Regions from separate parts of the Arthrobacter sp. NPDC056691 genome, predicted to be linked through region 3. Evidence: riboswitches for the same ligand, from Rfam matches in the RefSeq annotation. Region 3 holds a riboswitch; each other region holds the start of a gene.
The links. Region 3 has a riboswitch for cyclic di-AMP ahead of ACFRAU_RS09670 (hypothetical protein). Riboswitches for the same ligand answer to the same signal wherever they lie in the genome.
Positions count from the first base shown of each region.

Region 1: it holds a riboswitch for cyclic di-AMP, as region 3 does, so the genes downstream of both, ACFRAU_RS20295 (LysM peptidoglycan-binding domain-containing protein) here and ACFRAU_RS09670 (hypothetical protein) in region 3, are expected to answer to the same signal.
Region 2: it holds a riboswitch for cyclic di-AMP, as region 3 does, so the genes downstream of both, ACFRAU_RS13705 (C40 family peptidase) here and ACFRAU_RS09670 (hypothetical protein) in region 3, are expected to answer to the same signal.

Region 1 covers NZ_JBHTXX010000031.1:15,264-18,528, reverse strand. Annotated here, with positions in the region: gene ACFRAU_RS20300 (ArgP/LysG family DNA-binding transcriptional regulator) at 1-527, shown strand, start outside; gene ACFRAU_RS20295 (LysM peptidoglycan-binding domain-containing protein) at 663-1,667, opposite strand; cyclic di-AMP (ydaO/yuaA leader) riboswitch at 1,674-1,842, opposite strand; gene ACFRAU_RS20290 (NAD(P)(+) transhydrogenase (Re/Si-specific) subunit beta) at 2,004-3,265, opposite strand, start outside.
Region 2 covers NZ_JBHTXX010000015.1:81,098-84,362, forward strand. Annotated here, with positions in the region: cyclic di-AMP (ydaO/yuaA leader) riboswitch at 123-364, shown strand; gene ACFRAU_RS13700 (M23 family metallopeptidase) at 376-1,191, shown strand; cyclic di-AMP (ydaO/yuaA leader) riboswitch at 1,304-1,497, shown strand; gene ACFRAU_RS13705 (C40 family peptidase) at 1,568-2,260, shown strand; gene ACFRAU_RS13710 (NlpC/P60 family protein) at 2,363-3,151, shown strand.
Region 3 covers NZ_JBHTXX010000009.1:19,550-22,814, forward strand. Annotated here, with positions in the region: gene ACFRAU_RS09660 (response regulator transcription factor) at 1-9, shown strand, start outside; gene ACFRAU_RS09665 (ATP-binding protein) at 13-1,647, shown strand; cyclic di-AMP (ydaO/yuaA leader) riboswitch at 1,752-1,903, shown strand; gene ACFRAU_RS09670 (hypothetical protein) at 1,909-2,808, shown strand; gene ACFRAU_RS09675 (glycosyltransferase) at 3,060-3,265, shown strand, end outside.

The DNA of each region.
Region 1 (3,265 bases), on a different contig from region 3:
GCGTGGCCCTTGAGCTGTTGCGCGACGATGAGCACGCCACGGCCGACCTGCTGCGGTCCGGCGATGCCGTCGGTGCGGTCACCGCGGATCCCCGGCCGGTACAGGGATGCACCATCCGGCCGCTCGGCACGATGGTGTACCGGGCCAAGGCGTCGCACAAGTTCGTGGCCAGATGGTTCCCTGGCGGGCCCACTCCGGAGGCCCTCGCCGCGGCCCCCGTCATGCAGTACGACCGGAAGGACACCCACCAGCTCGCTGTCCTCGCACGGGTCGCACCGGACGCCACTCCCCCGCAGCACTTCATCCCCGACTCAGTCCAGTACGTCGAATCGATCCACGCCGGCCTTGGCTGGGGCATGGTGCCGGACCAGCAGGACCCGGCGAACTTTCTCGTGGAGCTCGACCCGGCATGGAGCGAGGACCTGCGGCTCTACTGGCAGGTTTGGACGCTGGACTCGCCGGGCCTCACGGAGGTGACAGACGCCGTCGTCCGCGCCGCCCGGATCCTGCCGCCGCACCGGAAGTAGGTGGAGCGAAATTATGCGGCACGCTGCTCCCGGCCCACCCGTATTCCAGTTGGGGCATCAAGCGCAGCAGCGGCGGGTGCCGATGCACCCGCCGCTGCTGTGTCCGGTTGCCGCCGGTCAGGCGGGCATCCGCTGTTAGGCGTTCACCCGCACGTAAGTGGAGCCGGTGAGCCAGGAGGCCGGGTGCACGATGGTTTCGTTGACGCCGTTCATGCCGCTGCTGATGGCCTGGCCGCCGCCGATGTAGACGCCGACGTGTCCGCCGCTGATCATCAGGTCACCGGGCTGCGGGGAGGAGACCGGAGTTCCGTACTGGTAGAACTGCGCGGGCGCGAGGTCACCGACGGACTTGCCGACGGAGCGCAGGGCCTGCTCCACCAGGACGGTGCAGTCCTGGGTGGCACCAAGCTGCGCCCTGGCGGAGGCCACAATGGCTGCGCCCGCGCCGCTGGCTGCCGGAGCGGTTGCTGTTGCCGGGGTTATCGACGCGGAGGCGTTGTAGATTCCCATGCCGGCGGGCTCCGGGACGGCCGGGGCTGCAGGAACGGCCGGAACTGCAGGGGCCGCGGGAACAGCAGGGACCGCGGGGACCTCAGGCACTGCGGGAGTTACCGGCCCTGCGGGAGCCGCGGCCGCGCCGGGCCCCGGGATGAGGATCTGGTCACCGGGGTAAATGACGGAGGCCAGGGACAGGCCGTTCTCCGCGAGCAGTGCATCGAGGCTGACGCCGTGGCGTGCCGCGATGGCGCCGAGGGTGTCGCCGGGCGCAACGGTGTGCGACGCGCCTGCAACAGCCGATCCTCCGTCTGCCGGAGCCGGGACTGCCGGCGCAGGGGCCGGGACTGCCGGAGCCTGCGCCTGGGTGGGTGCGGCGAGCGCCTGGCCCGCGACGGACTTCACAGCAGCAGCGGCCGGGGCCGGGGCGGACTGTGCAGCGCCGCTGGCCGGAATCTCGGGCGCGTAGGCACCTGCGTGGGCAGGTGCCCCCGCGCCGAAGAGGAGTCCGGAAGCGACGGCGGCGGCGGCCGCCGGCTTGGCAACCGAGGCGGCATTGGACTTGAAGGAATACGACAGGCCCTGCAGGGCGATGGACGTCGTCGGGGTGGCGCGATGGCGCGCGGGCGTGAACTTACGTGACATGGTTGATGTGCCTCTCCCATGCCTGCGGGGTTAGCTGTCGGGTTCGGGTGGGAGTCACCCGGTCCTGCCCGCTGCTGGGCGCAGCGCCTGGACTTAACCCCTAGGCCTTGGCGCGCAAGGCCGGTACTAAGGTGGTTCCCCCGTCCCTGCCTGTTGGTGATAGCGAACGGATCCCGGTCAGCGGCAGGGCTCGGCATTCTGCCCGGGATGCCCTGAGCGGAACCAGGGCACCGGCCGAGGCTACCGCACCCCCGCACCAAAAGTCACATTTCGGTAACGGCGGCGGTTGAATAAGCAGTTGAGGAACCAGTGCAGGAGGGTGCAGACCCCAACACCCTACAGGGCCTTCACCGCGCCCAGCACCTTCGTCAGGGACTCCTTCGCGTCGCCGAACAGCAGCGTGGTCTGCGGCTCGAACATGAGGTCGTTCTCGATCCCGGCGAACCCCGGCCGCATGGAGCGCTTGAGGAACACCACCTGACGCGCGTCCGCCACCTCGAGGATTGGCATCCCGTAGATCGGCGAGCCGGCCGTGGTCTTCGCGGCGGGGTTCACGACGTCGTTCGCGCCGACCACCAGCGCGACGTCGGCGGTGCGGAACTCGGAGTTGATCTCGCCCATTTCCTTGAGCGATTCGTAGGGCACGTTGGCCTCGGCGAGCAGCACGTTCATGTGCCCCGGCATGCGCCCGGCCACCGGATGAATGGCGAAGTCCACGCGGGTGCCCCGGGATTCCAGGGCCTGCGCCAGCTCTGCCGCGGTGTGCTGCCCCTGCGCCACGGCGAGCCCGTAGCCGGGAACGATGATCACGCGCTGCGCGTAGCCTAGCAGCACCGCCACGTCCTCCGGGCTGGACGAGCGGACCGGACGGTCGCTCACGGCCGTGGATCCCGCCGTCGAACCTCCCCGGAACGCGCCGAACAGGATGCCGGCCACGCTGCGGCCCATGGCCGCGGCCATCGCGCGGGTGAGGATGGTGCCTGAGGCGCCCACGAGCGTGCCGGCCACCACCAGCAGCACGTTCCCCAGCACCAGGCCGGACGCCGCAACCGCCAGGCCGGTGAACGCGTTGAGCAGGGAGATGACGATCGGCACATCCGCGCCGCCCACCGGCAGCACCAGCAGCACGCCCGCCGCCAGGCCCAGCAACAGGAGCAGCAGCGCCAGGACCAGCGAACCGCCCGTCACGACGGCGGACGCGGCCCCGACCGCGGCAAGCAGGACCGCCCCCATGAGCACCGGCAGGCCGGGGAACACCACGGGACGGGTGGTCATGAGCTCCTGCAGCTTCGCGAACGTCACGGCCGAGCCGGCGAAGGACACCGCCCCCACCAGCAGGGTGAAGGCGACGGCGACACGCACCCAGGCGTCCTCCGCATGCGGCAGTTCCAGCAGCGCCACGAGCGCGGCGGCGCCGCCGCCCACGCCGTTGAACAGCGCAACGAGCTGCGGCATCTGGGTCATCTTGACGCGCCTGGCCACGGGGGCGGCCACACCGGAGCCGACAACAATGGCGCCGAGGATCAGGGGGACATTGTCCAGCCGGGTCGAAAAAAAGACCGTGACGACGGCGATCAGCGCACCAAAGGCGCCGATGA
Region 2 (3,265 bases), on a different contig from region 3:
CTTCCTGTCTGACATCTGCAGGCAGGATGACCTACCACTTTTGCACAGGGAATATAACGGAATTATTACTGCGCTTCTTTAATCGCCTATAGTTAAACGGCAACGCCGATACTAAAGCGTTACCTGATCTGGAGCCGAACCTTGCCAGCAGATCAGTAGTACGAGTCACCCACTGGCAGGGGCGGGGGAACCACAACCGGCTGTTTCAACAGCCTTGGGGTGAAGTCCGCAGCAGCAAGTCTTTTCCGCAGAAGGAATCCTCTCGGGATACCCCTGTGCCGGAACGGCTTGTTACGGCGGACCGGGTCCGAACTCTCTGACCCGAATCCGACAGCTAACTTCGCAGGCTATCCAGAGAGGAAACAGTACTTGTCCATGCAGAATGCCCGGGGCCGCCGCCGCGCGACCGGTCCCGCTCCGGAGCCGCGCCTCGCGGAGGCCATTGCCGCGGACCGTCCCCGGGACGCCCAGCGTGAAGCGCGCCGCCGCCGGGGTCCCTTCCGGCAGGTTACGGATTTTGCCTCGGCCAGTGGCGTGGGGCAGAAAGCCGGCGTAGTCCTCGCTGCCACCGGCCTGCTGCTGACTGTTACTGTCCCCGCCACCAGCCCTGTCCTGGCCGCCGGAGAGCCGGGAGGGGCGTCTGCGTCCGCTGCCTCGGCCCAGCCGAAGGTCTCGGCTGAAGCGGCAGCAAAGATCGACTTCAGCCGCACGTCCGTCTCCACCACCGGCGACCCGGACGGAAAGCTGAAGCAGCTCCTCAGCGCCCAGTCAGCCGGCAGCATCAGCCGTTCGGCCTCGGTGGGTACCCTGGGCGGCCCGCTGACCACGCTGGTCAGGTCCTCGCCGTTCGGTTACCGGGTCAGTCCGATCACCGGCGGCGCCGGCGAGTTCCACCGCGGCCAGGATTTCGCTGCCCAGTGCGGCACCCAGGTGCTTGCCGCGGCCAGCGGTAAGGTCACCTTTTCGGGATGGCACCCCTATGGGGGAGGCAACCGCGTGGTGATCGATCACGGCAACGGCCTGGAGACCACGTACAACCACCTGTCGTCCTCCAGCGTCCAGGTTGGCCAGAAGGTCACCCGGGGCGAAGTTATCGCCCTCAGCGGGACCACGGGCGCCTCCACGGGCTGCCACCTCCACTTCGAGGTGATGGTCAACGGGGACGTCGTTGATCCCCTCGGCTGGCTCTGAGCCACGTCGAGCGAGCACTCTCATTCCTGTGACACGCCGTGACCTGAATGTGACATTGGCTCCGAACTGCTGTACCGTCTAAACCGCGTCAACTTTTCCGAAGTTGACGCTCTTGAGTGGATTGCCTAACTCTGCCACCGCTCAAGGTCCGTTCGCATTACATCGTCTGGCAGGGGCGGGGGAACCAATTTTGGTCTTCGCAAGAAGGCCTTGGGGTTAAGTCGCAAAGCTTCCCAGGAAGCGGAGCGGCCGGGTGACTCCCATCCGAATCCGACAGCTCACCTCGCAGGCATTGGGAGAGGCTACCTTCGTGTCTTCACGCCACAATGCCGCGCGCCACCGCGCGCAAACGGTTCGTATGAACCCGTTGGACTCCGTGTCCAAGGCGGTTAGCGCCAATGCCGGCACAGTAGGTCGCCAGGCAGCTGTTATCGCAGCTGCTTCAGGACTCATCCTGAGTGTTGGCATGCCTGCCAACGCAGCCGACGCCAACATTGGTGTTTCCGCCTCCTCGGAGACCGGATCCCAGGCCGCACAGCTTGCTGTGACCGCCGCGCCCACCGCCACTGTCTCTTTCGAGCGTCCTGCTGTCACCACCGTGGCAGCCCCGGTCGCCGAAGCCATCGCTCCGCAGTCGAACGATGAGAGCCAGACGGCCGATGCAGGCCAGGCCGGCGACGAGAGCGCCGGTGCGGCCAAGGCCGTCACCGCAAAGTCCACTGATGGTGCGGCCTCCGCAGCAGCTTCCGGACTGGCAGCAATCGCGTACACCGGCATCGGCAGCCCCTACGTCTGGGGCGGCACCACGCCCAGCGGCTGGGACTGCTCCGGCTTCACTCAGTGGGTTTACGCACAGGCAGGCATCAGCATTCCCCGCGTCAACGCGTGGAACGCCATGAAGCCCACCTCCACGCCTGCTCCCGGCGACCTGGTCATGCAGAACGGCGGCGCCCACGTGGGCATCTACGTCGGCAACGGCATGATGATCAGCGCGCTGAACCCCTCGCAGGGCACTCTCCTGCACGCGGTGTCCGCAACGGGCACGTCCGCTTTTTACACCCTTCGCTAAAAATCCGATTCGAGGCGGGCCGGCTTACCCCCAAGATGCCGGCGCGTCGATAACCCACGGCCTGCTACCGCGGTCTGTGGAACACGAAAGAGAGAAACTTTAATGACTACACGTGCGACCATTGCACGGCACCGCGCCGAGGTCACCAAGACCAACTCGCTGGCTGTCATTGCCAAGGCCGTCGGCGACAACGCCGGTGGCATGGGCCGCCAGGCCGCAGTTATCGCTGCTGCTTCGGGTCTTGTCCTGACCAGCGGCATCGCCGCCAACGCTGCTGAGGCCAACGTTCAGCGCGAATCCGTTCCGGCTTCCACGCTGGAGGTCCAGTCCGCTGCGCCGGCCACCATCTCCGCTGCTTCCAGCATCGCCATCTCCTACGAGAAGCCTGCTGTTTCCACCGCGCCGGCTCCCGTTGTCGAGGCTCCCAAGCCTGTAGTCAAGGTCCAGGAAGCCACCCCCGCGGTTGACGCCGCTCCGGCTGCTGACGCAGCACCGGCAGTCCAGGCCACCGCCGCCGTCGAGACCGCTGCCCCGGCAGCGCCGAAGACCACGGCTGCCAGCGGCCAGGGTGCTGCGATTGCTGCGGCTGCCTACGCACAGCTGGGCGTCTCCCAGGACTGCACCGCGCTGGCCACCAACGCACTCGCCGCCGTGGGCATCCACTACCACGGCTGGCCGGCAGGCTACCTGTCCCTCGGCCGCACCGTCAGTGCTGCTGAAGCCCAGCCGGGCGACCTCGCCTACTACCAGAACGGCGGCATGGGCCTGGCCCACATCGCTGTGTACGTCGGCAACGGGCAGGCCGTCCACGGCGGTTGGAACGGCGGAACCACCGCACTGTTCAGCGTGAACGTCGGCTCCGGCCCCGTCTTCATCCGCGTCGGCGGCTAAGACACCCCAAAGCATTACGGAAGGACCCCCGCCAACTGACGGGGGTCCTTTTTTGCCTTGCGTCCGCATGAATTTTTGGTGACACGCCATGACGATGCTTGTGTTCGATTCGCT
Region 3 (3,265 bases):
GCAGAGTAGGCCGTGGCAAACCTTTCCGGTGCAGTCCGTACCCAGCGCCGAAGCTGGCTGAAGCCGGGCACCTGGCATCTGCGCACCCGCCTGGTCCTCGTGGCCATGGCCCTGCTGGTGGCGATTTGCGGCGCCATCGGCCTGTTCAGCTACGCCTCGATGGACTCCTTCCTGACCCAGCAGCTGGACAAGCAGCTTACGGAGGCCGCCCGGCGGTCCAGCGACTTTGGCCGGCCACCGCTGGGCAACCCCGGCACCAAACCCGATCCGCTGGGCGCACGCGGCCAGCGGGTGGGGACGGTAACGGCCCGGATCGAGGGCGGCACCGTCATCAGCGCCGGTTTCATTGACAGCGACGCCACCCTCGCCTCGCTGTCCGCCGCGGACGACCAGGTCCTCCTGGAGCTCCGACGCGACGGCGTGCCAGTTGAACGGAAGCTGTCCTCGGGCACCTACCGGCTCGTGGCCGCCCAGGCGCCCTACGGCGACGTCATCGTCACCGGGCTTCCCCTCGCCGAAAAGCAGAACACCCTGACCTCGCTGGTCTGGACCATCACCATCGTCTCGCTGGGCGGCCTCGTGCTGATCGGCCTGGCCGGGACGGTGCTCATCCGGCGCACCATGAAACCGCTGGAACAGCTCTCCGAGGTGGCCACGCAGGTGTCGCGCCTGCCGCTGGACGCCGGTGAGGTGGCACTCGCCGTCCGCGTCCCGCCGTCGAACGCCCATCCCGGAACCGAAGTGGGCAGCGTGGGGCACGCCCTGAACCAGATGCTGGACAACGTCTCCAATGCGCTGGAGGCGCGGCAGGAAAGCGAAATGAAGGTCAGGCAGTTCGTGGCGGACGCCTCCCACGAACTCCGCACGCCGCTCACGGCCATCCGCGGCTACACCGAGCTGATGCGCATGACCGAAAAATTCACCCCGGACGGCCAGCGGTCCCTTGCACGCGTGCAGAGCCAGTCCGAACGCATGACCGCCCTGGTGGAGGACCTCCTGCTGCTCGCCCGGCTCGACGAGGGCCAGCCGCTCAAGCTCAGCGACGTGGACCTCACGCAGCTGGTGGTCGAGACCGTCAGTGACGAAAAAGTCATGGCGCCGGACCGGGCCTGGCATCTGGACCTCCCGGAGGAACCCGTGTCGGTCCGGGGCGACGACTCGCAGCTGCACCAGGTCCTCGTGAACCTGCTCTCCAACGCCCGCAAGCACACCCCTCCCGGCACCACGGTGACCACCGGCGTGATGCGGTCGGCTGACGGCAGCGCTGTGATTACTGTCACGGACGACGGCGCCGGCATCCCGCCGGAATTCGTGGACAAGGTCTTCGCGCGCTTCGCCCGCGCAGACGCCTCACGGGCGACGCCGGCGCAGCCGCCCCTGGCGCCTGCCTCCGCAAGGGCGAAGGGTCCTGCCACCGGTGGCGCCAGTGCGCAAACAGCCCTCCGTACCGCGGATTCGCGGGGAGAAACAGGGCCTTCGCAGGCAGAACCTGGCGTCGCCTCGGCAGAGGGAACCAGCGGCCTGGGACTGTCAATCGTGCAGTCCATCGTGGAAGCGCACGGCGGCACGGTGGAGGTCACGTCCCGGCCCGGCCGGACGGAATTTGCGGTCCGGCTGCCCATGCAAGGCGCCGCGCCGACGCCGTGACTCCCGTTACCTAAATGTGACTTAATCAGAAGCCTCCTGTACCGTCGATATGGTGCGGCCGCCACTAGCGCCGCATCTCCGGATTGACGCCCAGCTCTGCCGCTTCCCGGATTCCGCTACATCAGGCAGAGGCGGGGGAACCAGAGTCCCGGGCTTTCCGCATCAGCCCTTGGGGTGAAGCCGACACGTGAATTTCCGTGCGGCCGGATGACCTCATCCGAACCCGACAGCTAACTCCGCAGGTGTGAGAGGCAATCCACCATGTCTGAATTTAAGACTCAGGCGCGCCCTGAACGCGCCTCAGATCAGTCTGACCGCACGACGTCACGCCAGGGCATTTCCCGGCACCGCGCCGAACCGGCCCGGCCTACGACGGCCTGGGGCCGTCTCACTTCCGGCCTTCCGTCCTTTGGCCGCCGGGCGGCTGTCCTGACCACTGCCGCCGCGGTGCTCGTTGGCGTCGGCGCCGCAGGCCACGCGGCCGACCAGGCCACGCCTTCCGCCGCCGAGCCGGCAGCGGCCACCGCGGACGCCGGGCAGACGCTGAGCTTCGACAAGACGCTGATCTCCGCCCTTCCGGCCCCGTCCGCGGCGTCCATCGCTCCGCAGTCCTCGTCCCAGGCCGCTGCCAAGGAGTCTGCGGCCAAGGCTGCCGCTGCAAAGAAGGCTGCCGCCGCTAAGGCCGCCGCCGCCCAGGCCGCTGCCGCAAAGGCCGCCGCGGCTAAGGCCACCGCCTCTGCCAACGCCGCCGCGGTTGCCAAGGCCAACGCCGCCGCCGTCCAGGCTGCCGCAGCGAAAGCTGCCGCGGCCAAGGCGGCCGCAAAGGCCCGGGCCGCTGCGCCTGTGGCCCTGAACGATCCCTCCGGCGCACAGGCCTACGCAGCCGCCAAGCTCGGATCCTTTGGCTGGTCCGCAGACCAGATGCAGTGCCTGCAGCGGCTCTGGACCAAGGAATCGGAATGGCGCACCACGGCCACCAATGCCAGCAGCGGCGCCTACGGCATCGTCCAGTCGCTGCCCGCAGAGAAAATGGCGAGCGCCGGGGCGGACTACCGCACCAACTACCGCACCCAGATCAACTGGGGCCTGGACTACATCAAGGAGCGCTACGGCTCCCCGTGTGGCGCCCTGAACTGGCACCTCGCCCACAACTGGTACTGACCGGTTTGCCGCGGCCGAACCGGCTGACGGCGAGCATTTCTGCACCGCTTTAAGGTGACCCGAGGGCCCCGAATCCGCCAGGATCCGGGGCCCTCTTGCCGTCCGTGCCCACCCGCGGCCGGCAAAGAGGTGCAGAAATGCGGCCACCACCGGCCGCTCATTCCGGCCGCCAGCGAGCGCTGAAGAACTTCCACAGCCCCTGCACAGCTTCGCCCTAAAACCCTCATAACAGCGGCCGCCACTGTTGATGCATGACCATCACTGACCAGGCCTCCGGAACCCAGCCACACCCACCGCTGCACACCCGGCCGCACGCGCTCCATGGAGCCGGCGCGGCCGGAGATGCCCCGTCCCAGACCCTCATCAGGCATACGCGGCGGTCGCCGATCGATACCTCCACCGCGGTACCGGTCCTGGACGTGACCATCCCGGTCTACAACGAAGAACGCGACCTGGA